Regions from separate parts of the Devosia ginsengisoli genome, predicted to be linked through region 2. Evidence: predicted binding sites of a transcription regulator. Region 2 holds the regulator's gene; the other holds the start of a gene.

What was found. The regulator HrcA, encoded in region 2, represses chaperone genes, less so after heat shock. The targets are predictions, from matches to a motif close to GTTAGCACTCNCNNNNNGNGAGTGCTAAC.
Region 1: the regulator HrcA is predicted to act here: its motif matches at 10,092-10,120, upstream of FPZ08_RS00415 (co-chaperone GroES).

What each region holds. Positions count from the first base shown of each region.
Region 1 is NZ_CP042304.1:64,932-79,645, forward strand. It holds gene FPZ08_RS00360 (hypothetical protein) at 199-459, shown strand; gene FPZ08_RS00365 (hypothetical protein) at 563-823, shown strand; gene hisS (histidine--tRNA ligase) at 981-2,504, shown strand; gene FPZ08_RS00375 (ATP phosphoribosyltransferase regulatory subunit) at 2,698-3,762, shown strand; gene hisG (ATP phosphoribosyltransferase) at 3,759-4,466, shown strand; gene FPZ08_RS00385 (hypothetical protein) at 4,482-4,703, shown strand; gene FPZ08_RS00390 (glycosyltransferase family 2 protein) at 4,770-5,969, shown strand; gene FPZ08_RS00395 (TSUP family transporter) at 5,985-6,734, shown strand; gene FPZ08_RS00400 (SEL1-like repeat protein) at 6,739-7,611, opposite strand; gene FPZ08_RS00405 (BrnA antitoxin family protein) at 7,690-7,923, opposite strand; gene groL (chaperonin GroEL) at 8,062-9,702, opposite strand; gene FPZ08_RS00415 (co-chaperone GroES) at 9,757-10,047, opposite strand; gene FPZ08_RS00420 (DUF427 domain-containing protein) at 10,229-10,591, shown strand; gene FPZ08_RS00425 (hypothetical protein) at 10,804-10,998, shown strand; partial or broken gene FPZ08_RS00430 (DMT family transporter) at 11,023-11,989, shown strand; gene FPZ08_RS00435 (sigma-54-dependent transcriptional regulator) at 12,152-13,579, opposite strand; gene FPZ08_RS00440 (ROK family transcriptional regulator) at 13,762-14,337, shown strand; gene FPZ08_RS00445 (ROK family protein) at 14,298-14,714, shown strand, end outside.
Region 2 is NZ_CP042304.1:3,369,727-3,384,440, forward strand. It holds gene dnaK (molecular chaperone DnaK) at 1-580, opposite strand, end outside; gene FPZ08_RS16530 (hypothetical protein) at 795-1,127, opposite strand; gene FPZ08_RS16535 (hypothetical protein) at 1,218-1,550, opposite strand; gene FPZ08_RS22050 (hypothetical protein) at 1,958-2,113, opposite strand; gene pabB (aminodeoxychorismate synthase component I) at 2,114-3,679, shown strand; gene FPZ08_RS16545 (nicotinamidase) at 3,676-4,308, shown strand; gene grpE (nucleotide exchange factor GrpE) at 4,509-5,087, opposite strand; gene hrcA (heat-inducible transcriptional repressor HrcA) at 5,164-6,240, opposite strand; gene rph (ribonuclease PH) at 6,381-7,097, shown strand; gene FPZ08_RS16565 (hypothetical protein) at 7,094-7,273, shown strand; gene FPZ08_RS16570 (non-canonical purine NTP pyrophosphatase) at 7,270-7,914, shown strand; partial or broken gene hemW (radical SAM family heme chaperone HemW) at 8,083-9,236, shown strand; gene FPZ08_RS16580 (MBL fold metallo-hydrolase) at 9,522-10,328, opposite strand; gene FPZ08_RS16585 (penicillin-binding protein activator) at 10,372-11,586, opposite strand; gene rsmI (16S rRNA (cytidine(1402)-2'-O)-methyltransferase) at 11,662-12,549, shown strand; gene FPZ08_RS16595 (YraN family protein) at 12,518-12,907, shown strand; gene gshB (glutathione synthase) at 12,915-13,865, shown strand; gene FPZ08_RS16605 (hypothetical protein) at 13,865-14,245, shown strand; gene FPZ08_RS22655 (MarC family protein) at 14,311-14,714, shown strand, end outside.

The DNA of each region.
Region 1 (14,714 bases), 1.2 Mb from region 2:
AACTCCGCCAGGGGCCAATTTCGCGACATCATAACCAGGCCTGACGCCCGGTCTTCGTCGCCCTCGGCACATCTCGTGCCCGGACACCCCTGACTTCCCAACCCTGATGCTCTGAACCGGGCCGTTTCGCGTCCCCGATTCCGTCATCTCCCAACCCAACAGAGGCCGGTCTGCGTCTTGGCGCGCCCGGAAACCGTCATGTCGTACAATTCCCTGCCTCAGGGCAGCATCGTTCTGCGCCTTGAATTCTCCATCGCCGATGCCGTGCATCAGCGTGGCCTGCTCGCCGTCATCGCGGCTGCGATCAGCGCCTGGTGGAACCGTCCGCAACTGCCGTCCAACCTGCCCGCTTACTTGCGGGCCGATCTCGGCCTGTCGCCGGAAGCAACACAAGCCCATTGGCTCGAAATCTCAGCCAACAAGGGCATCCCGGAGCCTCTGCGGAGGCCGGGCATGTAACCGCCGGGGGAGGCTGCGAAAGCCGCGGTCTCCCCATCCGGGCCTCATTCGAGGCATCAAAATTTCAGAAGGCCGGTTGGTGTGGTCACCGCCGGATACCTCCATGTCGATCAATGTTCATGAAGATGGCAGCACCTTGCTGCGCCTTGAATTCTACGCCGCCAAGGCGGTTCACCAGCGCGGTCTCGGCGCCGTCCTGCGTGTCGTGTTCGCCGCCTGGTGGAATCGTCCCCGCATCCCGCCCGACCTGTCGCCCCGCCTGCGGGCCGATATGGGCCTGCCGCCGGCCCCCAGGTCGATATTCTGGCCCGAGCCGGAAGACTATTGGCCACTTCCGGTGCCCATGTGGAAGCCGGGACCATGACGTCAGGGAGGCCGGGAAATCCCGGCCTCCCGATCTGCCCCTGCCTGTTGTCTCAATCTCCCCGATCCGCTAGAGCATCGTGCGGAAAAGTGGAAACCGGTTTTCCGCGAAAACGATGCGACAAATAAAGTCCGGCGCGACTTCTCAGGACTGCCAAATGACCGAAAAGACCAGACTGATCACGCCACGCCTGCCGCGCGGCTTCGAGGATCGCACGCCCGGCGAAATCGCCGCGGTGGGCGCCATGATCGACAAGATCAAAGCGGTCTATGAGCGCTATGGCTTCGATCCGGTCGAAACCCCGCTCTTTGAATATACCGAGACCCTGGGGAAATTCCTGCCCGACACCGACCGGCCCAATGCCGGCGTGTTCTCGCTGCAGGACGATGACGAGCAGTGGATGAGCCTGCGCTACGATCTCACCGCCCCGCTCGCCCGCTACTTTGCAGAGAATTTCGAGAGCCTGCCCAAGCCCTACCGCTCCTATCGCCAGGGCTACGTGTTCCGCAACGAAAAGCCCGGCCCCGGCCGCTTCCGCCAGTTCATGCAGTTCGACGCCGACACCGTCGGGGCAGGGGGGCCCGAAGCCGACGCCGAAATGTGCATGATGATGGCCGACGTCATGGATGCGCTGGGGTTGGCGGGGAAGTATGTCGTGCGGGTGAACAACCGCAAGGTGCTCGATGGAGCGATGGAGGCCATCGGGTTGGCAGACGATCCAGACCGCCGACTTGTCGTGATGCGTGCGATAGACAAGCTGGATCGCTTGGGCCCAGATGGCGTGAAGCTCCTTCTGGGCGCCGGTCGAAAAGATGAAAGCGGCGATTTCACAAAAGGTGCCGGCCTCGACTCTAAACAGGCTGAGTTTATTCTCGGCGTCTTGTTCTCCAGCGTAGCGGCCGAAGAGAATGTTAACAGGATCGGAGGCCCTGAAGGCGCGCAGCCTTTGAGGCCTAACGCCAGCTTTCCAATAAACGACTATATCAGCAAGGTGGGTCCAGCATTTCCTGAAGGGTTGGGCGAACTTAGTCGGATGAAAAGTCTCTTCTTTGCCGCCGGCTACAACCCCGACCGCATCAAGATCGACCCCTCCGTCGTCCGCGGCCTTGAATACTACACCGGCCCGGTCTTCGAGATCGAACTGACCTTCAAGGTGCAGAACGAAAAGGGCCAGGACGTGGTGTTCGGCTCGGTCGGCGGCGGCGGCCGCTACGATGGCCTCGTTTCCCGTTTCCGCCGCGAGCCCGTGCCCGCCACCGGCTTTTCCATCGGCGTCTCGCGTCTCGCCAATGCGCTGAAACTCACCGGCAATCTCGGCGCCACCGAACCATCAGGCCCTGTCGTCGTCCTTGTCATGGACAAGGACCAGACGGCCTCCTACCAGGCCATGGTGTCCGAGCTGCGCAATGCCGGCATCCGCGCCGAAATGTTCCTGGGCAACACCAAGAATTTCGGCAAGCAGGTCGCCTATGCCGACAAGCGCAATTCCCCCATCGTCGTGATCGAAGGCAGCCAGGAACGCGATTCTGGCATCCTGCAGATCAAGGATCTCATCGCCGGCAAGCAGGCCGCATCAGCCATTTCGGATAATGCCGAATGGAAAGCCGCCCGGCCCGGCCAGTTCGAGATCAAGCGCGAGGATCTGGTCAGCGCTGTGCAGAAATTGCTGAGCGAGCAATGAGGGTCGCTGGAGAACGCATTGCGTGGGGCACCCCCACCCTCAGTCCCTCCCCACAAGGGGGAGGGAGGCGATGGACCTGCGTTCAGTGGCACAATCTTGCCGTCGCACAGGGCGGGCTTCCCTCCCCCTTGTGGGGAGGGACTGAGGGTGGGGGTATAGCTCCGCACACTCCATTTGCCTTGAGTATCAATCAATGACCGGCGCCGCCCTCCGCCGCGCCAATCTCGAATCCCTGGTCGAAGCCCAGGGCGCCTGCCGCGCCACGCCTCCGCTATTGCTCTCGGCCGATCCCTATTTCGATTTGGCCGGCGAGGAATTCGGTCGTCGCCTGTTGCTGACCACGGACACGACTGGCGCCGAATATTGCCTGCGCCCCGATTTCACCCTGCCCATCGTTGCCTCCTATATCAATGATGGCGTCGGCGAGCCGGCCGCCTTTTCCTATATGGGCCCCATCTTCCGCCAGCGCGAAAACGGCCCGGCCGAATTCGACCAGGCCGGCATCGAACTGCTGGCCCAGCCCGATGGCGATGTGGCGCTCGACCAGGTGCTGACCTTCGCTCGTGCTGCCCTCTCCATTTTCGGCGTCGCCCCCGATATCCGCCTCGGCGGCGTCGGCCTCTTCGAGGCCCTGCTGGTCCAGGCCGACATGCCCGATGCCTGGCGCCCGCGCATCCGCAATCGTTTCGGCCATACCGAAGCGATGAACCGCCTGCTGACCCGCCTCGAAGCCGCCCCCGATGCACCGCGCGACAAGCAGCCCAGCCGCAAGGCTTTGGTCGAAAGCGTCACCGAACAGATGGTCGCCTCAGGCCTGAGCCTGTCGGAAAGCCGCTCCCCCGAGGAAATTGCCACCCGCTACCTCGAACAGCAGGCGCTCGATGCGGCCCAAGTCCCCCGGGCCACGCTGAAACTCCTGCGCGACTATCTCTCCATTTCCGGCCCGGTACTCCAGGCGCTGACCCGGATCGAGGCGCTGGCCGCCCGGCACAGGCTGATGCTCGGTGCACCCATCCGCACGATCAGGCGCCATCTCGATGGCCTGGGCGAAGCTCGCGTCACCTTCGATGCCGGCTTCTCGCCGCGTCTCGATTACTACACCGGCATCGTCTTCGAAATGACTGGTGCCAATGGCGAAGTCCTGGCCTCCGGCGGCCAGTATGACCGCCTGCTCGAACGCCTCGGCGCCACGGCCCCCATCGCCGCCTCCGGCTGCTCTGTCTGGGTCGACCGCCTCGAAGCAGAGGTCGCCCCATGAGTGGCATTACCCTCGCCGTGCCCTCCAAGGGCCGCCTCGAAGAGCTCACCCGCGAGTGGTTCGCCACCAACGGCCTCGTCATCACCCGCCCCGGCGGTGCCCGTTCCTATCTCGGCGCCATCGAGGGGCTGCCCGACGTCACCGTGCGCTTCTTCCCGGCTTCCGAGATTGCCCGCGAACTCATCCGCGGCACTATCGATTTTGGCGTCACCGGGCGTGACCTGATCCACGAGACCAGCGAAACCGGCCCGGCTTCGGTGTCCATCGCCAAGCCCCTCGGTTTCGGCAATGCCGATGTCGTCGTGGCCGTGCCCGATGCCTGGATCGACGTCACCCACATGCACGACCTGGCCGATGTCGCCTCCGATTTCCGCAGCCGCCACGGCCGCTGGCTGCGCATCGCCACCAAATACATCACCATCACCCGCCAGCATTTCGCCAAGGCCGGCATTGCCGAATACCGCACGGTCGAAAGCCTCGGCGCCACCGAGGCGGCACCGGCATCCGGCGTCGCCGATATCGTGGTCGATATCACCAGCACCGGCTCGACCCTGGCCGCCAACGGCCTGCGCGTGCTGGAAGATGGCGTGATGCTGCACAGCGAAGCCTGCCTCATCGTCTCGCGCACTGCCAACTGGCCCGCCAAGCGCAAGGCCAGGCTCGATGCCGTGCTTGCGCGTTTGAATTGTGTGGCGGGGTTCTGACGGAGGAGAGCGATCTTGAGCGGACTGGTTGAATTCCTCCTGATCTTCCTCGCCGTCGCCGCGATCCTCGCCATCGTCTGGAGCACCAACCGCCCCCGGCGCCGCACGAGTTCTGCCGGCGGCGAAGGCGGAGGCGGCACCACGAGCGGCGGCCATTCGCGCGATGGCGACAACGGCGATAGTGGCGACGGCGGCACGGATGGTGGCGGGGGCGACGGTGGCGGTGGTGGCGACTGACCGGGCATTGCCACCCGCACCGATTCACGACACAAATGCCCGCAGGCTCAGGGGGGAGGGCCACACTTGGCCGACGAACTCGAACTCACCATCCTGATGCCGTGCCTCAACGAAGCCGAAACGCTGGCTGCCTGCATCGGCAAGGCGCGCGGCTTCCTTGATCGTACCGGCATTGCCGGCGAGGTCGTCATTGCCGACAATGGCTCGACCGATGGCTCGCAGGATATTGCCAGAAGCCTCGGCGCCCGCATCGTGGCGATCCCCGAGCGCGGCTATGGCGCGGCTCTTGCCGGCGGCATCCAGGCGGCGCGGGGCCGTTTTGTCATCATGGGCGATGCCGATGACAGCTACGATTTCGCCAATCTCGACGCGTTCGTCGCCGAGTTGCGCGATGGCGCCGATCTCGTCATGGGCAATCGCTTTGCCGGCGGCATCGCCCCCGGCGCCATGCCCTGGCACCACCGCTATATCGGCAATCCCGTGCTGAGCGCGGTCGGGCGCCTGTTCTTCCGCACCCCGATCGGCGATTTCCATTGTGGCCTGCGCGGCTTTTCCCGCGCTGCGATCCTGGCGCTCAACCTGCGCACGTCAGGCATGGAATTCGCCTCCGAAATGGTGGTCAAGGCCACCCTGGCCCAGCTCGACCTGCGCGAAGTGCCCACGACCCTTGCCAAGGATGGCCGCTCCCGCCCGCCCCATCTGCGCTCCATCCGCGATGGCTGGCGGCACCTGCGCTTCCTGCTGCTGTTTTCGCCGCGCTGGCTGTTTCTCTATCCCGGCATAGCGCTCCTGGCCGTGGGCCTGGTGGTGGGCGCCGTGCTGCTGCCCGGTCCGGCGCATTTCGGTCGCGTCTCCTTCGACGTCCACACTTTCCTTGTCGCCGCGCTCTGCATCATCGTCGGCCTGCAATCGGTCTCCTTCGCCATTATCGGCCGCCGCTTTGCCTCGCGCTATGGCTTCATCCCGCCCTCCGGCAACTATGGCCGCCTGCTCGAAGCCCTCACGCTCGAGCGCATCCTGCTGGTCGCCATCATCCTGATGCTGGTCGGTATCGGCGCTTTGGTCTGGGGTGTCGGCCAATGGGCTGCCCGCGATTTCGGGCCCCTCAATGCCAGCCGCACCCTGCGCCCGGTCATCCTGGCCATGACGGCACTGGTTTCCGGCTTCCAGCTCATGATGAGCGGCTTCATGTCTTCCATGATCAACATTCCGATCTACGAGCGGCGGCTCGCCGAACCCCCGCAGCCCGACGAAACGGCGCCCTGAACCACACCGGACCCCATGCTCGATCCCCTTACTCTCCTTGCACTTGCCGGCGCCGGCATGCTGGCCGGTTTCGTCGATGCGATAGCCGGCGGCGGCGGCATGATCGGGGTGCCCGCTCTGCTTTCGGCCGGCCTGCCGCCGGTCGCCGCGCTCGCCACCAACAAGATGCAGTCGGTGGTCGGCACCGCCATGGCCGCCGCGACCTATTGGCGCCGCGGTTTCATCTCCCTCAAGGCGCTGCTTCCCGCTCTGATCCTGACCTATGCCGGCAGCCTCGTCGGCGCGCTGGTGGTCAAGCAGATCGACATCACCCTGCTCGACATCGCCGTGCCGGTGGCGCTGATCGGCATCGCGCTTTATTTCCTCTTCGCGCCCAATCTCTCCGATGCCGACAAGGCCGCCCGGCTCCCCTTCGGGCTTTTCGTGCCGGTCATGGGCCTGATCATCGGCTTCTATGACGGCATATTCGGGCCGGGCACCGGCTCGTTCTTCACCATCGGCTTCGTCATGCTGTTCGGCCTGGGCCTCACCCGCGCCTCGGGCAATACCAAGATTCTCAACCTGGTCTCGAACCTGGCGGCGCTGACCATCTTCATTCCGGCCGGAGACGTGGTGTGGCCAGCCGCCATCGCCATGGCCATCGGCCAGATTGTCGGCGGCTATATCGGTGCCCGCACCGGCATCCGCTACGGTGCGAAGGTCATCCGCCCGCTGGTGGTCGTGGTGTCGATCGCCCTGGCCCTGCGGCTGCTGTTCTTCCGCTAGCCCGCTACAGCGCCGAGCCGAATGCCGCTTCGATGGCCCGCTGCGTCGCAGGCCCGAAGCTGCCATCGATCGTGCCGGTATAGAAGCCGTCGCGCTTCAGCATTTCCTGGATCGCCCGGCGATAGTTCGGCGAGGTATCGGCATTGCGGATATCCTTGAACTCATCCCAGGCCACCTGCAGCCCATTGGTCAGCGCCAGGTAGCCCAGCTCCGCCGCCCGCTGCGTATCCTTGCCCACGCCGTCGCCATAGAGATAGCGCAGCGACAGCGACCAATGCCCGTTGGCTTCGCCGGCATCCGAGGCCTTTTGGTACCAGGCCGTCGCCTCCTCGGCGTCCTTGGTCACGCCGTCGCCCGCCAGATACATGTCGCCCAGCGCATACATGGCATAGCCATAGCCATTGCCAGCGGCGAGGCGATACCAGTGCAGGGCCTCGGCATTGCTCTGCGCCACGCCGTCGCCGGAATGGTACATGCTGCCCACATTGCTCTGCCCGGCGGGCAGTCCGGCCTCGGCGGCCTTCAGATACCAGTCGAATGCCTTGCCATAGTCCTGCGCCACGAACTCGCCGCGGTCATACATCAGCGCCACGCGGTTCATCGCATAGCCATCGCCCGCCTCGGCCGCGAGAGAATACATCTCGAAGGCATATTCGTAATCGGGATCCTGCCCGTCCTCCACGAAATAGGCAGCGTCGCCCTCGTCGAGAATCTCTTCGAGATCGTCGGGATCATAGGGGTCGAGCGTGTTGCTCTGGGGCTGAGTAACCTCGGGCGTGCTGCCCTTGGTCTTGGTCTTTTGCGCAAAGGCGTCGCCGGTGGCGGCCAGATTGAAGGCCAGCAAAACAACCGCAGCCAGAACGATACGCGTGGACATCTCCGCCCCCCCTACTCTATTTCCCGGCGAAAATGGAGCTTCGGAGCGTGGCTGTCAAACCCGCAAATAGGGGTGTCGTCAGGTCGGGTCGAGTCCCGCCGCGGCGCGCAGGGCTGCGTTGATCCGCTCCTGCCAGCCCGGGCCGTCATCCTGGAAATGCCCCAGCACGGCGCGGTCCAGCCGCAGCGTCACCATCTCCTTGCCTTCCGGCGGCGTCGCCTTCTTCACCGGCGCTTCCACCGGCTTGCTGGTCGCGGTCTTGAAAGCCGCCTCCGCCTGATCGAAAGCGCTGCCGCGTCGGGGTGTCCGCATCGAATCCTCGCTGATTGTTCCCCCATTGTACTGCGCCGCGGGCCGCCGCGCATAAGAAAAAGGCGCAGTGTTTCCACTGCGCCTTTCCACGAAGTTCGTGACTGGGAAGAAACGAACCTCGAAGCTGTTGGGGCTGGATTAAAAATCCATGCCGCCCATGCCGCCCATGCCGCCGCCGCCCGGCATTGCCGGCGCTGCTTCCTTGGGGGCCTCGACGATCAGGGCCTCGGTGGTGATCAGCAGCGAAGCGACCGAAGCCGCGTCCTGCAGGGCAGTGCGAACCACCTTCACCGGGTCGATGACGCCGAGCTGGACGAGGTCACCATATTCACCGGTGGCAGCGTTGTAGCCGAAGGTCTTCGAAGCGTTTTCGAGGATCTTGCCGACGACGACGGAGCCTTCGGCACCGGCATTGTTGGCGATCGTGCGCACCGGCTCCTGCAGAGCGCGGCGAACGATGGCGATGCCGGCGTCCTGGTCGGCATTGGCGCCCTTGACCGAGAGGGCAGCCGAAGCGCGCAGCAGCGCAACGCCGCCGCCAGCCACGATGCCTTCTTCAACAGCGGCGCGGGTAGCGTTCAGCGCGTCATCGACACGGTCCTTGCGCTCCTTGACTTCGACTTCCGTCGAGCCGCCAACCTTGATCACGGCAACGCCACCGGCCAGCTTGGCCAGGCGTTCCTGCAGCTTCTCGCGGTCATAGTCCGAAGTGGTCTCTTCGATCTGCGCCTTGATCTGGCCAACGCGGCCCTGGATATCATCCTGGGTGCCGGCGCCATCGACGATCGTGGTGTTTTCCTTGGTGATTTCGACGCGCTTGGCGGTGCCCAGCATGTCGATGGTCACGTTCTCGAGCTTGATGCCGAGATCTTCGGAGATCACCTGGCCACCGGTCAGGATGGCGATGTCTTCGAGCATGGCCTTGCGGCGATCGCCGAAGCCCGGAGCCTTGACGGCAGCGACCTTGAGGCCGGCGCGCAGGCGGTTGACGACCAGGGTCGGCAGGGCCTCGCCATCGACGTCTTCGGCAATGATCAGCAGCGGGCGCTGCGACTGCACGACCGACTCCAGCAGCGGCAGCAGCGACTGCAGGTTGCTGAGCTTCTTTTCGTGCAGCAGGATCACCGGGTCTTCAAGGACGGCGGTCATCTTCTCGGCATTGGTGACGAAATAGGGGCTGAGGTAGCCACGGTCGAACTGCATGCCTTCAACGACATCGAGTTCGGTCTCGGCGGTCTTGGCTTCCTCGACGGTGATGACACCCTCGTTGCCGACCTTCTGCATGGCCTCGGCGATCATGTCACCGATGGCGGATTCGCCATTGGCCGAAATGGTGCCGACCTGGGCAACTTCGGACGACGACTTGATCTTGGACGAAGCGGCCTGCAGCGAGGCGACGACTTCTTCGACAGCCAGGTCGATACCGCGCTTCAGGTCCATCGGGTTGAAGCCGGCGGCAACAGCCTTGACGCCTTCGACGACGATCGACTGGCCGAGAACGGTCGCTGTGGTGGTGCCGTCACCGGCAATGTCGTTGGTCTTGGAGGCGACCGAACGCAGCAACTGGGCGCCCAGGTTCTCGAACTTGTCTTCCAGCTCGATTTCCTTGGCGACGGTCACGCCGTCCTTGGTGATGCGCGGGGCGCCGAACGACTTTTCGATGACCACGTTGCGGCCCTTGGGGCCGAGGGTCACCTTCACCGCATTGGCGAGGATGTTGACGCCGCGCAGCATCTTGTCGCGGGCATCGGTCGAGAACTTTACTTCTTTGGCGGCCATGTGAGGCGCTCCTTCAGAATGGGGTTGAAAACGACGAAAAAGAGCGGGGAAGCCTTAGGCTTCGATCACGCCCATGATGTCGGATTCCTTCATGATCAGCAGGTCTTCGCCGTTGAGCTTGACCTCGGTGCCGCTCCACTTGCCGAACAGCACGCGGTCGCCAGCCTTGACGTCGGGAGTGACGATCTTGCCGCTGTCGTCACGCGCGCCGGGGCCTACGGAGACGATCACGCCCTCGGAGGGCTTTTCCTTGGCGGTGTCGGGGATGATGATCCCGCCTTTGGTCTTTTCTTCGCTGTCGAGGCGACGGACGACCACGCGGTCGTGCAGAGGACGGAAGCCCATGTTTTGCTCCTATGGCAGCATGTTCAAATGCAATTTCTGGCACTGTTAGCACTCGCCATTATAGAGTGCTAACAGGGTGACGGGGATATATGGCTGCCCCCCTTGTGAGTCAAGGTCGGGTGAACCGGCTTTCGTCTCGCGCGTTAATCGAGATCGTTCACTTCCCTCATGGCAGGACATCATGACGCGTCAATGTCTGGACAAGGATATCAAGATCAGGCCCGCCAAAGGCCGGGTCCATGTGCTGTTCGACGATGCCGAGATCGGCAGTTCGCTCAATGCGCTCGAACTCGACGAACCCGGTGCACCCCTGCGCATCTATCTGCCACGCGATGACGTGCGCGAGGATGTGCTGGAACGCTCCGAAACCCGCACCACCTGCCCCTACAAGGGCGAGGCGCATTATTACACGCTCAAGACCCTCACCGCCGACGGCCCCGATCAGGTCTGGTACTATCCCGACCCATGCCCACTGGTCGAACCCATCCGCGACCACCTCGCCTTCTGGGGCGACCGCATCGAGTACCGCTATTCGGAGGTGTAAGTGGAAGCGGATAACGAACAGCGTAGTCCGCCCGCCCACAATCGCTTCCCGCGGACTTGATCCGCGGGTCACTCTCCACATGGCACAAGCGGCGTTAGACCCGCGGATCAAGTCCGCGGGAAGGGCCGATGGGTAGATGACCATCGTGCGGAAGCCCGATTTCTCCGAACTTCCCCCTTCCCCCACGCGCAAACCTCCGGCATAAGGCCAGCATGACCCAGGATAACTCGCTTCAGATCAAGCTGCGCCTCAAGGGCGGCAGCGGCCCGAATGCCAACTGGCATTGGGAAATTCACGACGCCGCCGGCAAGGTGGTCAAATCAGGCTCGGCCGTTGGCCCCGAGCACAAGGCGTTCGCCACTGCGCGCGTCGCCAAGGAAAAGCTGGAGCAATCCTCCAGCCGCTGATCGCGGCTGCACCGCGAGACATCAGTGACCGCCCCTGCATCTGAAGCTGTCGCCGGTTTTGTGCATTATCGCGGCGGACCATTGCGCGGCGTTACGCTCAAGATAGCCTCGGTCTGCTGCTTCGTCGTCATGGCGACCCTGCTCAAGGCCACCGAGATCCATCCCGGCGGGAGAACTCGTGTTCTTCCGCTGTTTTTTCGCCATCCTGCCGGTCCTGGTCTGGCTCGTCTGGCGCGGCCAGTTGCGCGCCGCGCTGCACACCGCAAATCCCATGGGCCATGTGGTGCGGGCCATCATTGGCACGGCCTCCATGGGGCTGGGCTTCTTCGCGCTGACCCGCCTGCCGCTGCCCGAGGCCACGGCGATCGGCTATGCCTCGCCACTGCTGATCGTCGTGTTCAGCGCCCTGCTGCTCAAGGAGAGCGTCCACCTGTTCCGCTGGACGGCCGTCATCGTGGGCCTGTTCGGCGTCGTCATCATTCTCTGGCCGCGGCTCACGCTGTTCTCCGGCGGCCAGGCGCTCGGCAATACCGAGGCGATCGGCGCCATCGCGGCCTTCGGCGGCGCACTGCTTTCGGCTTTCGCCATGATGCAGGTGCGCAAGCTGACGCGGACCGAACGCACCGAAACCATAGTCATCTATTTCTTCGTCAGCGCCAGCGTCATGTCGCTGGCCACCATTCCTTTCGGCTGGGCCATGCCCACGCCAGCCCAGGCGGCCCTGCTCATCGGCGCCGGCTTTTTCGGCGGCATCGGCCAATTGCTGCTGACCTCGTGCTACCGCTATGCCGACATGTCGGTCATCGCGCCCTTCGAATATGTCTCGCTGCTGCTGACGCTGGTCATTGGCTTCGCCGTCTTCGGCGATATCCCCACCGTGGCCATGGTCATCGGTGCCGTGATCATCGTCGCCTCCGGCATCGCCGTCATCCTGCGCGAACACTATCTCGGCCTCGACCGCCGCAAGGCACGGGAAGCCAATACGCCCTAAGAGGATGTGTGGTGATTGGCACTAGGAGTGCCGAGATTCAGGCCAGGGCGAGTCGAAAATGGTGACTTTCGAGAACCGGAGCGGAGCGCACTCCCGTGCGTGAGCACCGGAAGCGCAGAAAGCCGCCATTTGCAGGCCGCCATCGCCTGAATATCGGCACTCCTATGAAGCTGCCGCCATCTCGGCCCAACCCTGCCGCTTGCGATAGATCGTCGACGGACTGATCTCCAGCGCCGCCGCGGCCAGTGACACATTGCCCCCGAAACTGGCAATGGCATCCTCGATGATGCGCTGCTCCTGCTGCCACATCGGCAGGATGACCGGCCGGCGTTCGACGCGCGGCGTGGGCTCGACCGGCGTCACCACGCCGCGCGATTCGATATCGGCCGCGACAAGCATGGGCATGGTGATGGTTCCGCCATCGCACATCACCACCAGTCGCCGCACTAGGTTCTGCAGTTGCCGCACATTCCCCTTCCATTCGGCCGAGGTCAGCAGGCTCGCGACGTCAGGCGTGAAGCCGGTGAAATGCTTGTGTTCCTCGGCGGCATAGCGCGCCAGGAAATGCTGGGCCAGCACCATGATGTCGGTGGGCCGCTGCCGCAGCGGCGGCAGATGGATTGGCAGCACATGCAGCCGGTAGAACAGGTCCTCGCGGAACTTCTTCTCGCTGATCAACTGCATCGGATTGCGGTTGGTGGCGCAGATGACGCGCACATCCACATGCCGCACGCCCGATTCTCCGACGCGGCTCAGCGTGCCGGTCTGCAGGAACCTGAGGAGTTTGCTCTGCAGGGAAAGATCCATTTCCCCGATCTCGTCGAGGAACAGCGTGCCGCCATCGGCCAGTTCCGCTGCGCCCTTGCGGTCGTCATGCGCGCCGGTAAAGGCGCCGCGTGCCACGCCGAACAACTCGCTTTCCATCAGGTCGCGCGGAATCGCAGCGCAGTTGATCGCCACCAGTCGCTTGTCCCGGCGCGGGCCTTCTTCATGCAGTGCCTCGGCGCACACATCCTTGCCCGTGCCGCTTTCCCCGGTGATGAAGACCGGCGCCGACGACGTCGCCACGCGCCCGATCTGCTCATAGACGAATTGCATGGCGCTCGAGGCGCCGATAAAGCCGGCATAGTCCGACCGGCCCTGCGCCTGCGGTTCGATGCTGAGCGACCGGCCCTTGCCGTGCCGCTGTGCCAGCTCGCCGATCCGCGCCGCCATTGCCGGCCCGTTCAGCGGCTTGACCACGTAATCATGTGCGCCCGCGCGCATCGCCCCGACCGCCGCCGAAACCGAAGCCCCATCCGAAACGGCCACGAACAGCGCCCCATCGGCCAGTCGCACCAGCCGCGCCACGGCGTCGTCGCTGCGTTCGCAGAGGTCGCGCAGGCAGGACAGATCGGCCAATACGATATCGAAACCGGTATCGCGCAGCAGCTCGACCGCCTGCCTGCCACCGGCGGCCACGGCAATGCGCATGCGGCCGCCCAGGCTCTGGCCCAGGGTCTCGGCCACGACTTGGGCATGCGGCTCATCCCCATCGATCAGCAGCAGCCGCCCATGCGGCTCGCTATCGTTTCGGTTTTGCATCGCCATGCGGCTCGGCCCTCGCGTTCCGATTAGTCTTTGTGCCGGTTGTCCGGCATTGCCGCTCTGTCCCGGTGTTCAGCCGATTGTTCCGCAACAGGGTAAATAAACCGTTCCAGACATTTGCATTTTGCTCGAATGCGACGCAGTTGCGGCTTGTTTGCGCCATGTTCTGGCTATTATGTCGCCGCATGCAGAGGATCTCCGTTGATGATGGCATTGGGCCGACGGCGCGCGGCTTCGCCCAGTCCGGCGTGCGCCTGGCCAATGAACGCACCATAATGACGCTGATCGCCCTCAACCCGGGCGCCTCCAATGCCGATCTTGCCCGCCAGTCCGGCCTTGGGCCGCAAACCACTTCGCGCATTGTCACCGATCTAGAAACGCGTGAACTGGTGCTGCGCGGCGAGGTATTGCGCGGTCGTCGCGGCCAGCCGGCAACCCCGCTCTTTCTCAATCCCGACGGCGCCTTCGCCATCGGCGTCGAGATCGGCTGGCGGCATTTCGAAGTCCTGCTGTTCAGCATGGCCGGCCAGACCCTGGCCAGCATCCGGCGCAGCTATGCCTGGCCCGACTTCCGCACCATTTTCGCCAATGTCGCGGCCGAAATCGCCACTATCCGCGCCGGCATGACCGAGCAGCAGGCGGGCCGGCTTGCCGGCATCGGCCTGGCTACCCCTCCAATATCCCGCGGCATCTGGGCCGCGTCGGCGCGCCCGCCGAACAGGTGGAACTATGGCGCGATGCCAACCCCGCCGTGGAACTGAGCCAGGCCGTCGGCGAACCGGTCGAATGGTTCAACGATGGCAATGCCGGCTGCTGGGCCGAATTCCTCTCCCGGCCGGAGCCGCGTCCTTCGGGCCTCGCCTATTTCCAGGTCGGCACCATGATCGGGGCCGGCGTCGCGCTCAACGGCCAGCTCTGGCAGGGCCGCACCGGCAATGCCGCTAATCTGGGCGCCATCCTGGTCCCGGATATCAAGGGGCAACCCAATTACGTGCATACCATCGCCTCCATCCTGGCGCTGCAGCAGCGGCTCGAAGCCTCCGGCAGCCGGCTGCCGCCGGGCGATCCGATGAACTGGGACTGGGCCTCGCTCGAGCCGGTGGCAAGCGCCTGGCTGGACGATGCGGGCAGGGCCCTT
Region 2 (14,714 bases):
GGTCATAGACCGCGATCGTGCCGGTATTCTTCTTGTCGAGGCCATAGGCCAGAGCGGCCGCAGTGGGCTCGTTGATGATGCGCAGCACCTCAAGGCCGGCAATCTTGCCCGCATCCTTGGTGGCCTGGCGCTGAGAATCGTTGAAATAGGCCGGAACCGTGATGACAGCCTGCGTGACGGTCTCGCCGAGGTAGGATTCGGCGGTTTCCTTCATCTTCTGCAGGATCATGGCCGAGACCTGGCTCGGCGAATACTTGTCGCCCGATGCCTCGACCCAGGCGTCGCCATTGTCGGCCTTGACGATCTTGAACGGCACCAGGTTCTTGTCCTTGGCCACGACCTGGTCGTCGAAACGACGGCCGATCAGGCGCTTGACGGCAAACAGGGTATTTTCGGGGTTGGTGACCGCCTGGCGCTTGGCCGGCTGGCCCACGAGACGTTCGCCATCCTTGGAAAAGGCGACCATCGAGGGGGTGGTGCGCGCCCCTTCCGCGTTTTCGATAACCTTGGGATTGGCGCCATCCATGACGGCGACGCAGCTATTGGTAGTACCCAGGTCGATACCGATGACTTTAGCCATTACTCTAGCCTCTCTTTCAGCAAACCCATGGTGGAACCCCTCTCGCGAGGCAGTCCCGCGGCCGCAAGGGCCGGGTTCCTTGCATTGGAATACGCCCGTATCTGGGCTTGCTGGCTATATAGGGGGGTGGCCCGGTTGCTTCAAGCGCTTCCCTGCCCCAAAAGCAGCGGCACCGCTCCTGACCCGGAACGGTGCCCCACGGACGAGCGCCGGCCTAGTCGTAGATCGTGTATTCGTTGAGCGAGCAGATATCGACGCCGCTGATCACCGTTTCGCTGGAATCGTCCATCACGAACTTGAAATCATATTCGCACTGGTCCGAACCGTCGCCGATCGTCACCGTGCCCTGATAGCCCGATTCCAGGATGCCATCGTCGCCGAGCAGGTCATAGCCCCAGTTGGTATCGGTGCTGGGCGAGGTGTAGAAATAATGCAGGGCGCGGGCGCTGTTATTGATCAGCGTGAATTCCACGGTCTGCGCGGCAGCCGGCATGGCGCCGGCCAGCAGCGCCAGGGCGGCAAGGCCGCCCCTGAGATTCGATGTCATGAAAAAGTCTCCCAAACCGGCGGCACATCGCCGCCAGCCGGACGGTTTCATACCATGCCGGATCGAATTGGCCAGAGGCTGTCGTCTGGATCAGTCGTAGATCGTATAGCTGCCCAGGTCGCAGATATTGATGTCGTTCACGACCGTCTCGCTGCGGTCGGCCATGATGAACTTGAAATCGTAATAGCACTCGGTCGAACCATCGGCGATGGTGACCGTGCCGTTGTAACCGGCCCGCAAGGTATGCCCGCCGCGCAGCAGGTCCGGCCCCCAGCGCGTCGAGGCCGACGGGCTGGCATAGAAATAGTGCAGCGAGCGGTTGCTCTCGTTGTAGAGCGTGAAATAGATGTCCTCGGCCGCCACAGGCAAGGCGCTGCCCAGCAGCACCAATGCGGCAACGCCACCCCCAATGATCGTCTTCATAAGCGCGTCCCCAGATGACCGGCCTCGCATCCTGCGGCCGACGGGGAAATCTGCCCCGGCCCCCCACCCCCTCCAACCCCTGTTCATGGGGGCGGGCGAGGCTGCGGGGGCCGGTGTTTACTTCGGCGGTTGGGCGTTTCTCCTTCTCCGCCGCCGCAGAGACCTCATGGTGAGCTTGTCGAACCACGAGGTTGCGCGAGTGAAGGCCGCCATGCCACGCCCTCGTGGTTCGACAAGCTCACCATGAGGGCTACTGGTGCGCCAGATGGGCCTTCAGTCACGCACCGGCTCCCGATCCCATCACTTCCCTGTTCCACCCCGCCCCCGAAATGCTCTAGAAGCGCTGGCATGTTCGCCCCCGGCTCAGTCCTGCTGCATGACACGCTCGCCCCCAGGGGGAGAACCTGTTATTCACCGCCCCGCGCGATAGTCTCGTCGCCCATGATGCGGTAGGGGTCCGCTCCGCCCTGCAGCAGCTCGAAGCCGCCAATAAAGCCGGCCTCCATGCCGCCGGCTTCCTCGCCTATGAACTGGGCTTCCTGTTCGAGGAGCGGCTGGCGCAATTGCTGCCACCGCCCGGCCCGACGCCCCTGCTCTGGCTCGGCCTCTACAATGCCCCCGAACGCCTGACCGCCGCCGAGGTGGAAACCCGCCTTGCCGGCACCAGCACCGGCGCAGCGCTCGATATCGTCCCGCGCATGGATGAGGCCGCCTATGGCCACGCCTTTGACACCGTCAAGGCGCTGATCTCAGCTGGTGACACCTATCAGGTCAACCTCACCTTCAAGGCCGGCTTCCGCCTCGAGGGCGATCCCGTGGCGCTTTATCGCGATCTGGTGCGCAAGCAGCCCGTCGCCTATGGCGCGCTGATCAATACCGGGGAGCAGTGGATTCTCTCCCGCTCGCCCGAACTGTTCGTCTCCAGCCGCGACGGCATGCTCGCCGCCCGCCCCATGAAGGGCACGCTGAAGCGCGGTCGCACCCTCGCCGAAGACCAGGCGGGCCGCGCCGCTTTGGCCGGCGACGAAAAGAACCGCGCCGAAAACCTGATGATCGTCGATCTGCTGCGCAACGATCTCGGCCGCATCGCCGAAATCGGCTCGGTCAAGGTCACGGATCTCTTCACCGTGGAAACCTATTCGACGCTCCACACCATGACCTCGGGCATAGTGGCCCGCCGCCGCCCCGGCGTCACCACGTCGGATCTTCTGGCCAACCTCTTCCCCTGCGGCTCCATCACCGGTGCGCCCAAGCTGCGCGCCATGGAAATCATCCATTCTGTCGAAGCCGGTCCGCGCGGCGTCTATACCGGCTCCATCGGCCATTTCGCCCCCAATGGCGACCTGACCCTCAATGTCGCCATCCGCACCGCTGTCATCGACAATGCCGGCAATGGCGAAATCGGCATTGGCGGCGGCATTGTCGCCGACAGCGTCGCCGCTGACGAATATCGCGAGGCCCTGCTCAAAATGGCATTCTTCACCGAACCGGCCCGCAAGGTCACCCTGATCGAAACCCTGCTCTGGGACCGCGCGGACGGCTATTACCTGCTCGACCGGCACCTCGATCGCCTGGCCGCCTCATCAGCCTGGTTCAGCCTGCCTTGCGACCGCGCGGCCATCCAGGCCTTGCTCGAAAGCCAGCCCTTCCCCGAGTCCCGCATGCGCGTTCGCCTGACGCTCGACGCTTCTGGCCCCGCGGTGACCGCAGTGCCCCTGCCGCCCAATCCGCCGGTTTTCCGCTTTGCCATCGCCCCGGAAAAACTCGATTCGCAAAGCCTCTGGCTCATGCACAAGACCACCACCAGGGCCTTCTACGATGAGCCGCGCCAGCGCGCCCATGCCAGCCACGGCGTGGATGAAGTCGTCTTCCTCAACGAGCGCGACGAACTCACCGAAGGCTCGATCACCAGTCTCTTCGTGGAGCGCGACGGCAAGCTGCTCACCCCGCCTTTATCCTCCGGCCTCCTCCCCGGCACGCTGCGCGCCGAACTTCTCGCCACGGGTAAGGCTGAAGAGCAGGTCCTGACCCTTGCCGATCTCGAAGCCGCTGAGGCAATCTGGCTCGGCAATTCCGTGCGGGGCCTCATCCGCGCCGAATGGGTGAAATTTGAAGGAGACGGCCGATGATCGAAATCACCCCCAAGGACGTCCTCGTCGTCGTCGACATGCAATATGATTTCCTGCCCGGCGGGAGCCTGGCCGTATCCGGCGGCGACGAGATCGTGCCGCTGATCAACACGCTGGCCAAACGCTTCACCAATGTCGTCTTCACCCAGGACTGGCACCCGGCAGACCACATCTCCTTCGCCAGCCAGCATCCCGGCAAGAACCCCTTCGAAACCGTGGACCTGCCCTATGGCACCCAGGTCCTCTGGCCCGACCATTGCATGTGGAATACGCGTGGCGCCGAACTCTCCGCCGATCTCGACATCCCCCACGGCCAGCTCATCATCCGCAAGGGCTATGTCAGGACAATCGATTCCTATTCCGGCTTCCAGGAAGCCGACCGCGAAACCCTCACCGGCCTCGCCGGTTATCTGAACGAACGCGATGTCGACCGGCTCTACGTGGTCGGCCTCGCCACCGACTTCTGCGTCGGCTGGACCGCCATAGACGGCGCCGCCGGTGGCTTCGACGTGACCGTCATCGAGGACGCGACGCGCGCCATCGACAATGCAGGCAGCCTCGCCAAGGCTTGGGCCGACATGGCGGAAGCGGGGGTGGAGCGGGTGATGAGCAAGGATATTCTGGGGTAGTTCAGTGCCACGCCTCGTGGTTCGAGGGTCGCTACGCTCCCGCCTCACCATGAGGCTGTTTTGAACGCGGTGTATCAACAGCCCTCATGGTGAGGTGCGAGTTCTTCACGAGCCTCGAACCACGAGGGCGTGGCACAGTACCCCAAAACGAAAAATCCCCGCTCGCGCGGGGATTCACGTGAAACGCTCGGGCGAAACCCCTAAGCGCTCTTGTCCACGGCTTCGTCCACCGGGGCATGGCTCGGGCCGCCCTTGGCGACGCCGACCATGGCCGGGCGCAAGACGCGGTCGCCGATGGCAAACCCGGCCTGCACCACCTGCACGACAGTGCCCTCGGGCTTGCTGGGATCGGGCACTTCGAACATGGCCTGGTGCTTGTGGGGATCGAATTTCTGCCCCTCGGCTTCGATCGGCGTCACGCCATGTTTGGCCAGCAGGCGCTGCATTTCGCGTTCGGCCAGCTCGATGCCCTCGATCAGGCTCTTGGTCGTGGCGTCGCCGTTTTCGCGCGCCTCCGCCGGCAGCATGACCAAGGCACGGCTCAGCGCATCGGTGGCGCTCAGCATGTCGCGGGCAAAGCCGGAAATGGCGTAGCTGCGCGTGTCGTTGACGTCGCGCTCGGTGCGCTTGCGCAGGTTTTCCATCTCGGCAATGGTCCGCAGCACCCGGTCCTTGAGTTCGGCATTCTCGGCTCGCAGCGCCTCGACGGGGTCGATCTCCGGCTCGGCCGGATTTTCGACTTCAGGGTTTTCGTCCGGGGCGGCGTTCTCGTCGCTCATCATTGTTCTGTTCCGCAAGTTTGAGATTTGTGCCGGATATCGGCCAAATGGCCGGTCTTTTCAAGCCTGACGCGACCTAGGGCCGCTTCCGCGCCATCATCGCGCTGATCACATTGGCGGTATAATCCACCACCGGCACGATGCGCGCATAGTTGAGCCGCGTCGGCCCGATCACCCCCAATACGCCCACCACCTTGTCATTGGCATCCTTGTATGGCGAAAGGATCACCGAAGATCCCGACAGCGAAAACAGCTTGTTCTCGCTGCCGATGAAGATGCGCACCCCCTCGGCCTTTTCCGCGTCGCCCAGCAGGTCCAGCAGCCCGTCCTTGCTTTCCAGCTCATCGAATAGCTGCCGCATGCGCAGCAGGTCGTCGCTCGCCATGGCGTCATTGATGAGGTTGGCCCTTCCGCGCACGATCACCGTCGGTTGGCTGGCCGGCGAGGCCTGCGCCAGCGTGGCAATGCCGGCATCCACCAGCTTCTGCGTCAATTCGTCCAGCTCGGCCCGCTGCTCGGCGCGCAATGCGGCCAGCGCCTTGCGCGCCTCGGCAATGGTGCGGCCCACCACATGGCGCGCCAGGTAATTGCCCGCCTGGGTCAGCGCCGAAGCGGTAAGCCCGGGCGGAATATCCATGATGCGGTTTTCCACCTGTCCGTCCTGCCCGACGAGAATGGCCATGGCCCGCGTCGCGTCGAGCCGCACGAATTCGATATGCCGCAAGATGATGTCGGCCTTGCTGGCAATGACCACGCCCGCGCCCTGGCTCAGCCCGCTCAGCAACTGGCTGGCCTCGGTGAGCACATCCTCCACCTGCCCGCGATGCTGCCCCTCGATGCTCTGGGCGATCTGGCTGCGCTCGCTTTCATTGACCGCGCCCACTTCGAGCATGGCATCGACGAAAAACCGCAAGCCTTCCTGCGTCGGCGCTCGTCCGGCCGAAGTATGCGGCGCCGCGATCAGCCCGAGATCCTCGAGATCGGCCATCACATTGCGCACCGAGGCCGGCGAGAGCCCCACCTGCAGCATGCGGGAAAGGTCGCGCGATCCCACCGGCGATCCGGTGTCCAGATACCGCTCGACGATCTTCTTGAAAATGTCCTGGCTGCGGGCATTGAGCACGCTCAGGAAGTCTTCCGGGGGCCTGACCATAGGGAGTTCGATAAAATCGTCCGCTTTAACCGTGCTCCCTCATTTAAGCGCATTGCAGCCATCAGCCAAGCCGCCGCCGCTTGTGAGGCGGGCCGCGTAGGGTTAAGAGGCGGTTAACTGCAATTTCTGACGGATACCCGATGCGCCCTTCCGGACGTGAGCCCAACCAGATGCGCCCCGTGACCATCGAGCGCAATGTCGCCCAGAAGGCGGAGGGCTCCTGCCTCGTCAGCTTCGGCAATACCAAGGTGCTCGTCACCGCCTCGGTCGAGACCAGCCTGCCCGGCTGGCTGCGCGGCAAGGGCCAGGGCTGGGTCACCGCCGAATATGGCATGCTGCCCCGCGCCACCGGCTCGCGCACCCGCCGCGAAGCCACGGCCGGCAAGCAAAGCGGCCGCACCCAGGAAATCCAGCGCCTCATCGGCCGCAGCCTGCGCGCCGTAGTCGATATGCAGCTTCTGGGCGAAAACCAGATCACCGTCGATTGCGACGTGCTCGAAGCCGATGGCGGCACCCGCACCGCCTCGATCACGGGCGCCTATGTCGCTTTGGCCGACGCCATCAAATGGATGGACGAGCGCAAGCTGACCAAGGGCGCGGCCTTGCGCGATTCGGTCGCCGCCGTCTCCTGCGGCATCTATCGCGGCGCCCCGGTGCTCGATCTCGACTATCTCGAAGATGTCGAAGCCCATACCGACGCCAATTTCGTCATGACCGGTTCCGGCAAATTCGTCGAAATCCAGGGCACGGCCGAGCAGGTGCCGTTTTCGCGTGACGAGCTGAATTCACTCATGGCCCTGGCCGAGTCCGGCATCGGCGAACTGACCCTGATGCAACAGGCGGCGCTGGAAGCATGAAGAAACGAGTAGACCTCATGGTGAGCCTGTCGAACCACGAGGTCGTGGCACCGCGGCAGGCCGACCTCGCCCTTCGACAGGCTCAGGGTGAGGTCTCCCGGACGCCCGCCCCCACCTGTGCCATCTGGAACGACATCACCCGCGCCCTCGATGCCAAGCCGCGAGGCGCCAAATGACCGCCATTCCAAAACTCCGCGAAGGCGACCGCCTCGTCCTGGCCACCCACAATGCCGGCAAGCTCAAGGAATTCCAGGAACTGTTCGAGCCCTTTGGCCTTGAACTGGTCTCGGCCGGCGAACTCGGCCTGCCCGAGCCCGAGGAAACCGGCACTACCTTTGCCGAAAACGCCCGCCTCAAGGCGCATGCCGCCGCCCAGGCCTCCGGCATGCTGGCGCTGAGTGACGATTCCGGCCTCTGCGTCGACGCGCTCAACGGCGATCCCGGCGTCTATACCGCCGACTGGGCCGGCGTGCCGCGCGATTTCAACCGCGCCATGAAGCGCGTCGAAGATGCCTTGCAGGCGGCCAATGCCACCGAGCCCTCGCGCCGCCGCGCTGCCTTCAACGCCACGCTCTGCCTCGCCCATCCCGATGGCCGCGACGTGATCTATCACGGCGTCTGCCCCGGCACCCTGGTCTGGCCGCCGCGCGGTGAGCGTGGTCATGGCTACGATCCCATGTTCATGCCCGATGGCTATGACATCACCTTCGGCCAGATGCCGCCGGAAATGAAGCATTCCTGGTCCCCCGGCCAGCAGGGCCTGAGCCATCGCGCTCGCTCCTTCGCCAAATTCGTGGAGGGTCAGATTGAGCGGTGAGCTGGGTGTCATTGGAGCGGCGGCTTTTGCGCCTCCCTCCCCCTTGAGGGGAGGGACCGAGGGTGGGGGTGTCGGAACCTCCACCGGCATGGCGCATGGGGCGGCCGCGACACCCCCACCCCTAACCCCTCCCCTCAAGGGGGAGGGGGATTCGTTCGGTGAAGGCCCATGACCAATCCCAACGACCTCTTTGGCGTCTACGTGCATTGGCCGTTCTGCGCATCCAAATGCCCCTATTGCGACTTCAATTCCCACGTCCATCGCGGCCCCTTCGACGAGATCGACTATGTCGCCGCCTATGAGCGTGAAATCGCCACGGCCGCCGAACTGGCGCCGGGCCGCGTCGTGCAGTCGGTCTTCTTTGGCGGCGGCACCCCGTCGCTGATGAACCCGCAATCCACCGGCCGGATTCTCGACGCCATCGCCAGGCACTGGACGATGGACCGCAATGCCGAAATCACGCTGGAGGCCAATCCGACCAGCGTCGAGGTCGATCGCTTCAAGGGCTATCGCGCTGCCGGCGTCAACCGCGTCTCGCTCGGCGTGCAGTCCCTGCGCGAAGGGCCGCTGGCCGAACTGGGTCGCCGCCACACGGTGGATGAAGCCATCGCGGCCGTGCGCATCGCCCAGTCGGTCTTCGAGCGCTCCAGCTTCGACCTGATCTATGCCCGTCCGAAACAGACGCTGGAAGATTGGGAAGACGAGCTCAAGGAAGGCCTCTGGCTGGCCCAGGGCCATATCAGCCTCTACCAGCTCACCATCGAGCAGGGCACGCGCTATTTCGACCTGCACCAGGCCGGCAAGCTCAAAATGCCCAACGAAGACCTGGCGGCCGATTTCTACGAAATGACGCAGGAGCTGACCTCAGCGGCCGGCCTGCCCGCATACGAGATTTCCAACCACGCCCGCCCCGGCCAGGAGTCGCGGCACAACATGCTCTATTGGCGCTATGGCGAATATGCCGGCATCGGCCCCGGCGCGCATGGCCGCCTCATGATCAACAACCAGCGCCACGCCACCGCCGCCGAAAAAATGCCCTTCGACTGGCAGAAAAGGGTCAAGGCTTCAGGTCATGGCATGGTGGTGGACGATGTCCTCACCTGGGAAGAGCAGGGCGACGAATTCCTCGTCATGGGCCTGCGCCTCAAAGAAGGCATCTCCCCGCCCGCTTCACCGCCATTTCCGGCCGCCAGATTTCCAAGACCCAGATCGAAGCCCTCAAAGGCTACGGCTTCGTCGAAAGCCTGCCCAACGGCAATCTCCGCGTCACCGACAAGGGCTTCCCGGTGCTCGATGCCGTGGTCGCGGATTTGGCGGCCTAACCTCAACCTGATGCCTCGGCTCCAGCCCACCCCTCCCCCTTGAGGGGAGGGTAGCGCCGCCTGGCCCGCAGGGCCTTGGCAAAGCTGGGGAGGGGGTGTCGGGGCTTCATCTGGCATCGAAGTCGTGGCGGGCCCGACACCCCCCACCCTTGATCCCTCCCCACAAGGGGGAGGGAGACGATGAACACCGGCCTCAGCGCTGGCGCCTCCCTCCCCTTGATGGGGAGGGATTGAGGGTGGGGTGACGGGAGCCACAGAAGCCTGAGAACACTCTGGAAAGAGCCCCTAATCCAGCGCCCTGACATACCGCGCTGCCGACCGCGCCACGACATCCTGGCCATTGGCCTGCACCACCCGGTCCCACCAGCCGCCATAGATGCGGTCGAAGCGCAAAGCCGCCGCCCGGTCGGCAATGCGCCGTACCTCGCGCGCCGGCAGCGGGATCATGTTGGGATAGGAGCGCATGAAGCTCACCCAGTTCGGGTCGGGCGCCACCTGGATCGTATCGCCGACCAGGATCGCCCCCTTGCCGCCGGCACCAGCGGCCCATTCCAGCACGCTGCTGCCGGTAAAATGCCCACCCAGCCGATGCACAGTCACGCCGGGCAGCACCTCCAGCACATCCCCGCTCCACGGCTCGATCAGCGAACTCGGCCGCATCACATTGTCCAGGTCCGCCTCGGGCAGCTTGATCGGCACGCCGCCCAGGGCTTCGCTCCACTCCACCATGCCGGTATAGAAATGCGGATGCGAGAATGTGATGGCCGAGAGCCCGCCCAGCGCCCTGATCTTGTCGACGGTCTTGCCATCGACCATCGGCACGCAGTCCCACAGCACATTGCCGTCAGGCGTCTGCACCAGCAAAGCGCGCTGGCCGATGCCGATCGTCGGTGTCAGGCCGATACCTGACAGCCCCGGCTCGATCTCGCGCCAGTCATTGGCGTGCGTGGCATTGATGGTATCGCGGTCGATCCATTCCTGCCCGGCGGCGCCGACATATTGCCGCTCATCCTCGCAGATGGCGCAATGGTCGGGCGAATTGGCGCTCGGCGCATGCTGCGCGCCGCAGGTCTTGCAGATCCAGATCGTCATGGCGGGCTCCTTTGGAGCCACCTTACGTCCGCGCTGCGATGACCTAAAGCCCCGCGCCCTCCACCATCTGCGCGCCGCCCGGTGCGATTTTCTTGATCGCCAGCGCATATTCGGCCCGCCCATTGCCGAGGAAACGGAACACCCCGTCGCGGCCGTTGAAGCCCTGCGCTGATGTCATCAGCACGGGATTATAGGGCGGTGTCGCCATGGACAGCGTGTTCACATTGGCGAGGATGACAGCCGTATAGGCGATAGTGGCGAGCGCATGCGGCTGGCCGCCGAACTGGCGCTGGTAGTCGCCTGATATCGCCATCATGCCGGCCGGATCGACCGCAGGATAGATGGCGCCGCTGAGCTGGGTCGCGCCGGCAATGGCCGGGTCGCCCTCCCAGTCCGCCGAGCCGACGATCTGCACCATCTCATTGGTGATGCCCGCCTGCGCCAGCAATGCGCCAAAGCTCGGCGCCGTCGCGCGGTCAGGCAGGTAGAGCGTATCGATCATGCCCTTCTGGATTTGCGGCAGCGCCTGGTCGATGATCTGCTTGGCTTCGCTGACATTGGAGAATGTATAGACCGCCGATGGTGCAAAGCCGGCGATCACGGCCTGCTGGCGGAACGCGGTCTGCTGCGCCTGCCCGAAATCGGTGGAAGGGAACACCCCGGCATTGCCGCGTCTGCCCTGTTGCTTGACCCAGTTCAGCGAGCGCTTCATCTCCATGTCGGGCAAAACGCTCAGCAGGTACACGCCCGGGCTCGCCGCGGTCGGATTGTTGGAAAAGCCGATGACCGGCACGCCGCTCGAGCGCGCCACCGCGCCCACCGCCGTCACCGCATCGGCCTTGAGCGGTCCCAGGATCAGCTTGGCTCCGCCGGCCAAAGCCGCATTGGCCGCCGCCGTCGCCCCGGCCACCGTGCTGCCTGTATCGCGCAGGCTGATGGTGATATTCTCGGCGATATTGGGATTGGCCTCGATAAAGCTCATGGCCAGCCGGCTGGCATTGGCCAATGACTGCCCCACCTGCGCCAATCCCGGATCGCCGGTCAGCGGCAGCAGCAGCGCCACCTGCACCGGCCCGCGGCCAATGCTCTGGGACGGGCCTGATGGCATCATGCCGGTCTGGCCGGGAATGGGTTGGGCGGGCGCATCCCCACCGAAGTCGAGCACGCGCGAGCCGATCTGAATGGGCGAACAGGCGGCAAGCGCAAAGACGCCCACCGCGCCCAACCCCCGTGCTATGACTTTCCCGAGCTTCCGCATGTCGGGCCTCTCAACGCTAGCAGTCTGTTAACAATTGGCAGCAAAGTGCTAACCAATTCTCAACCCCGTGAAAGCATGACCGACCCCACGCAAGGCTATTTCATCGCCGGCTCCGCCTTCACCGCGCCCCCGCTTTCGCCCGGCCTCTATGTCGTCGCCACCCCGATCGGCAACCTGCGCGACATCACCATCCGCGCCCTCGAAACCCTGGCCGCCGCCTCGGTAATTCTTTGTGAAGACACAAGAATGTCGGCCCGCCTGCTCGATCACTATGGCATCAAGGCCCGCCGCGTGGCCCTGCACGAACACAATGAACGCGCCAAGGCCGACGACATCGTCGCCCGCGTCGCGGCCGGCCAGGCCATAGCCCTCATCTCCGACGCCGGCACCCCCCTGCTGTCAGATCCCGGCTTCCCCCTGATTCGCGCCATGGCCGAAGCGAACCAGCCGGTCTTCCCCATTCCCGGCGCCTCGGCGCTTCTCTCGGCTTTGGTCGTCGCGGGCCTGCCCACCGACGCCTTTGCCTTTCACGGCTTCCTGCCGCCCAAGGCGGGCGCCCGCGCCAATGCCTTGAAGGCGCTGAGCGATTCACGTGAAACCATGGTCTTCTACGAAAGCCCCCGCCGTCTCGACGATACGCTGGCCGCCATGGCCGAACTCTGGGGCAACCGGCAGGCCGCCGTGGCTTTGGAGCTGACCAAGCGCTTCGAGCGCGTCCATCGCGGCACCTTGCCCGAACTCGCCGCCACCTTCGCCGGAGCCGAAACCAAGGGCGAAGCGGTCATCGTCGTGGCCGGCGCCGATGCCCCCGCCGCGCCCGACGCGGCCGACTGGCAGGCGGCGCTGACTGCGGCGATGGAGAACCAGCCTCTGCGCGCGGCAGTCGACGAAGTGACCAAAAATTTCGGACTCAAGCGCAAGGAGGTCTATGATGCCGCCCTCGCCCTCAAAGCCGAAAAGTAAAGCCCGTATCGAGGCTTATCTCGGCGGCCATCGCGGCGAGGCGCTGGCCGCCTGGTTCCTGCGCCTCAAGCTCTACCGCATCGTCCAGCGCCGCTGCAAAACCCCAGTCGGAGAGATCGATCTCATCGCAGAGCGCTTCGGCACCACCGTCTTCATCGAGGTCAAGGCGCGCAGCGTGGCCGCGCGGGAAATGGAGGCACTGGAGGCGGTCAACCGCTCCCGCATCACCCGCGCCGCGCAATATTGGCTGGCGCACCATCCTGCCAAGGCGGGCACGAACCTCCGTTTTGACGTAATTTTCCTTGCACCCGGCCGATGGCCGCGCCATGTCATCAACGCCTTCGACGCTTCCTCCTGAGACCTAAATGGCCAAAAAACTCAAAGTCGCGGTCCAGATGGACCATGTCGCCACGATCAACCCGCGCGGCGATTCCACCTTCGCCATGATGCTGGAAGCCCAGGCGCGCGGCCACCAATTGCTGCATTACACGCCCGATACGCTGGCTCTGCGCGGCAATGTCGTCTCGGCGCTGGCCGCGCCCATCGAGGTCTTCGACAAGCCCAAGGGCGAGCATTTCACGCTGGGCGAAGAAAGCCGGGTCGACCTGTCGACCCAGGACGTGATCCATATGCGCCAGGATCCGCCCTTCGACATGAACTATATCACGCTCACCCACCTGCTCGAGCGCCTGCATCCGAAAACCCTGGTGGTCAATCCGCCGGCCGCCGTGCGCAATGCGCCGGAAAAGATCCTCGTCACCGACTTCCCCGAGCTGATGCCACCGACCCTGGTGACGCGCGACCGGGCGATGATCCACGATTTCCGCAAGGAACACGGCAACATCATCGTCAAGCCGCTCTACGGCAATGGCGGGGCCGGCGTGTTCTTCATCCAGGAGGGCGACCACAACCTGGTGAGCCTGCTCGAACTGTTCGAGAACAATTACCGCGAACCCTTCATGATCCAGAAATACCTGCCGGATGTGCGGAAGGGCGACAAGCGCATCATCATTATCGATGGCGAGCCGGTGGCCGGCCTCAACCGCATCCCCGCCGAAGGCGAAGCGCGGAGCAACATGCATGTCGGCGGCCGCCCGGAACTGTCGCCGCTGACCGAGCGCGAGAAGGAAATCTGCGCCACTATCGCGCCCGCGCTGAAAGAGCGTGACATGATCTTCGTCGGCATCGACGTCATCGGCGACTATCTCACCGAAATCAATGTCACCTCCCCCACCGGCATCCGCGAAATCAAGCGCTTCGGCGGGCCTGACATTGCCGTGATGATCTGGGACGCCATCGAAAAGCGCCGCGCCTGATGTATCTGCTGGTCACGGCGATTCTCGGTGCGGTTGGCTGGTTCCTGTTCCGCCGCTGGCGCAGGAACCTGCCGGTCGATCCACGCCTGACGGCCGCCTATTGGCAGAAATCAGCCATTGTGCTGGCCGTCTACCTGCTCTCCATCCTCGCCGGCGCCGGGGTGACCCGCATCATGGTCGGCTTCAATCGCTCCGGCTGGGCCGACCTGCTCATGGTCGCCTTCTTCGCCGTCTGGGTGCTTTATGGCGCCGTCTGGCTATTGCGCTTCCTGCCCACGAGCAAGCCCCGCCCCGCCTGGCTCACCCGCTCCCGCGGCTGGATCGACGGCGCGGCGCTGGCGCTGCTGGCCGGCCTGGCGGCCGGCGCCCGCATGCTGTGATGCCGGGGGTGGGCAAAGCCCGGTGAAACCGCTAGGTCTATACCTGTCTTGAGGGGACCAGCATCATGCCCACCACCACCTTTCTCGTCGCTTTCGCGACCCTGTTCGCCACGGTGGGCGTGGCCGATATCGCCTTCATCTTCGCGGCGCTCACCAAGCACAATACGGCCAGGCAACGCTTTGTCTTCGCCACGCGCGGCGTCATCATTGCCGGGGTGATCCTGCTGCTGTTCGGGGTGCTGGGGAATCCCATCCTCGAAGTCTTCGGCATCACCATTCCGGCTTTGCGCACAGCCGGTGGCCTGCTGCTGTTCCTCATCGCCATCGACATGGTGTTCGCCCGCCATTCGGGCGGCACCGGCACGACCGACGAGGAAGAGGTCGAGGCCCGCCAGCGCGACGATATCGCCGTCTTCCCGCTGGCCATGCCGCTATTGGCCGGTCCCGGCGCTATCAGCGCCGTCATCCT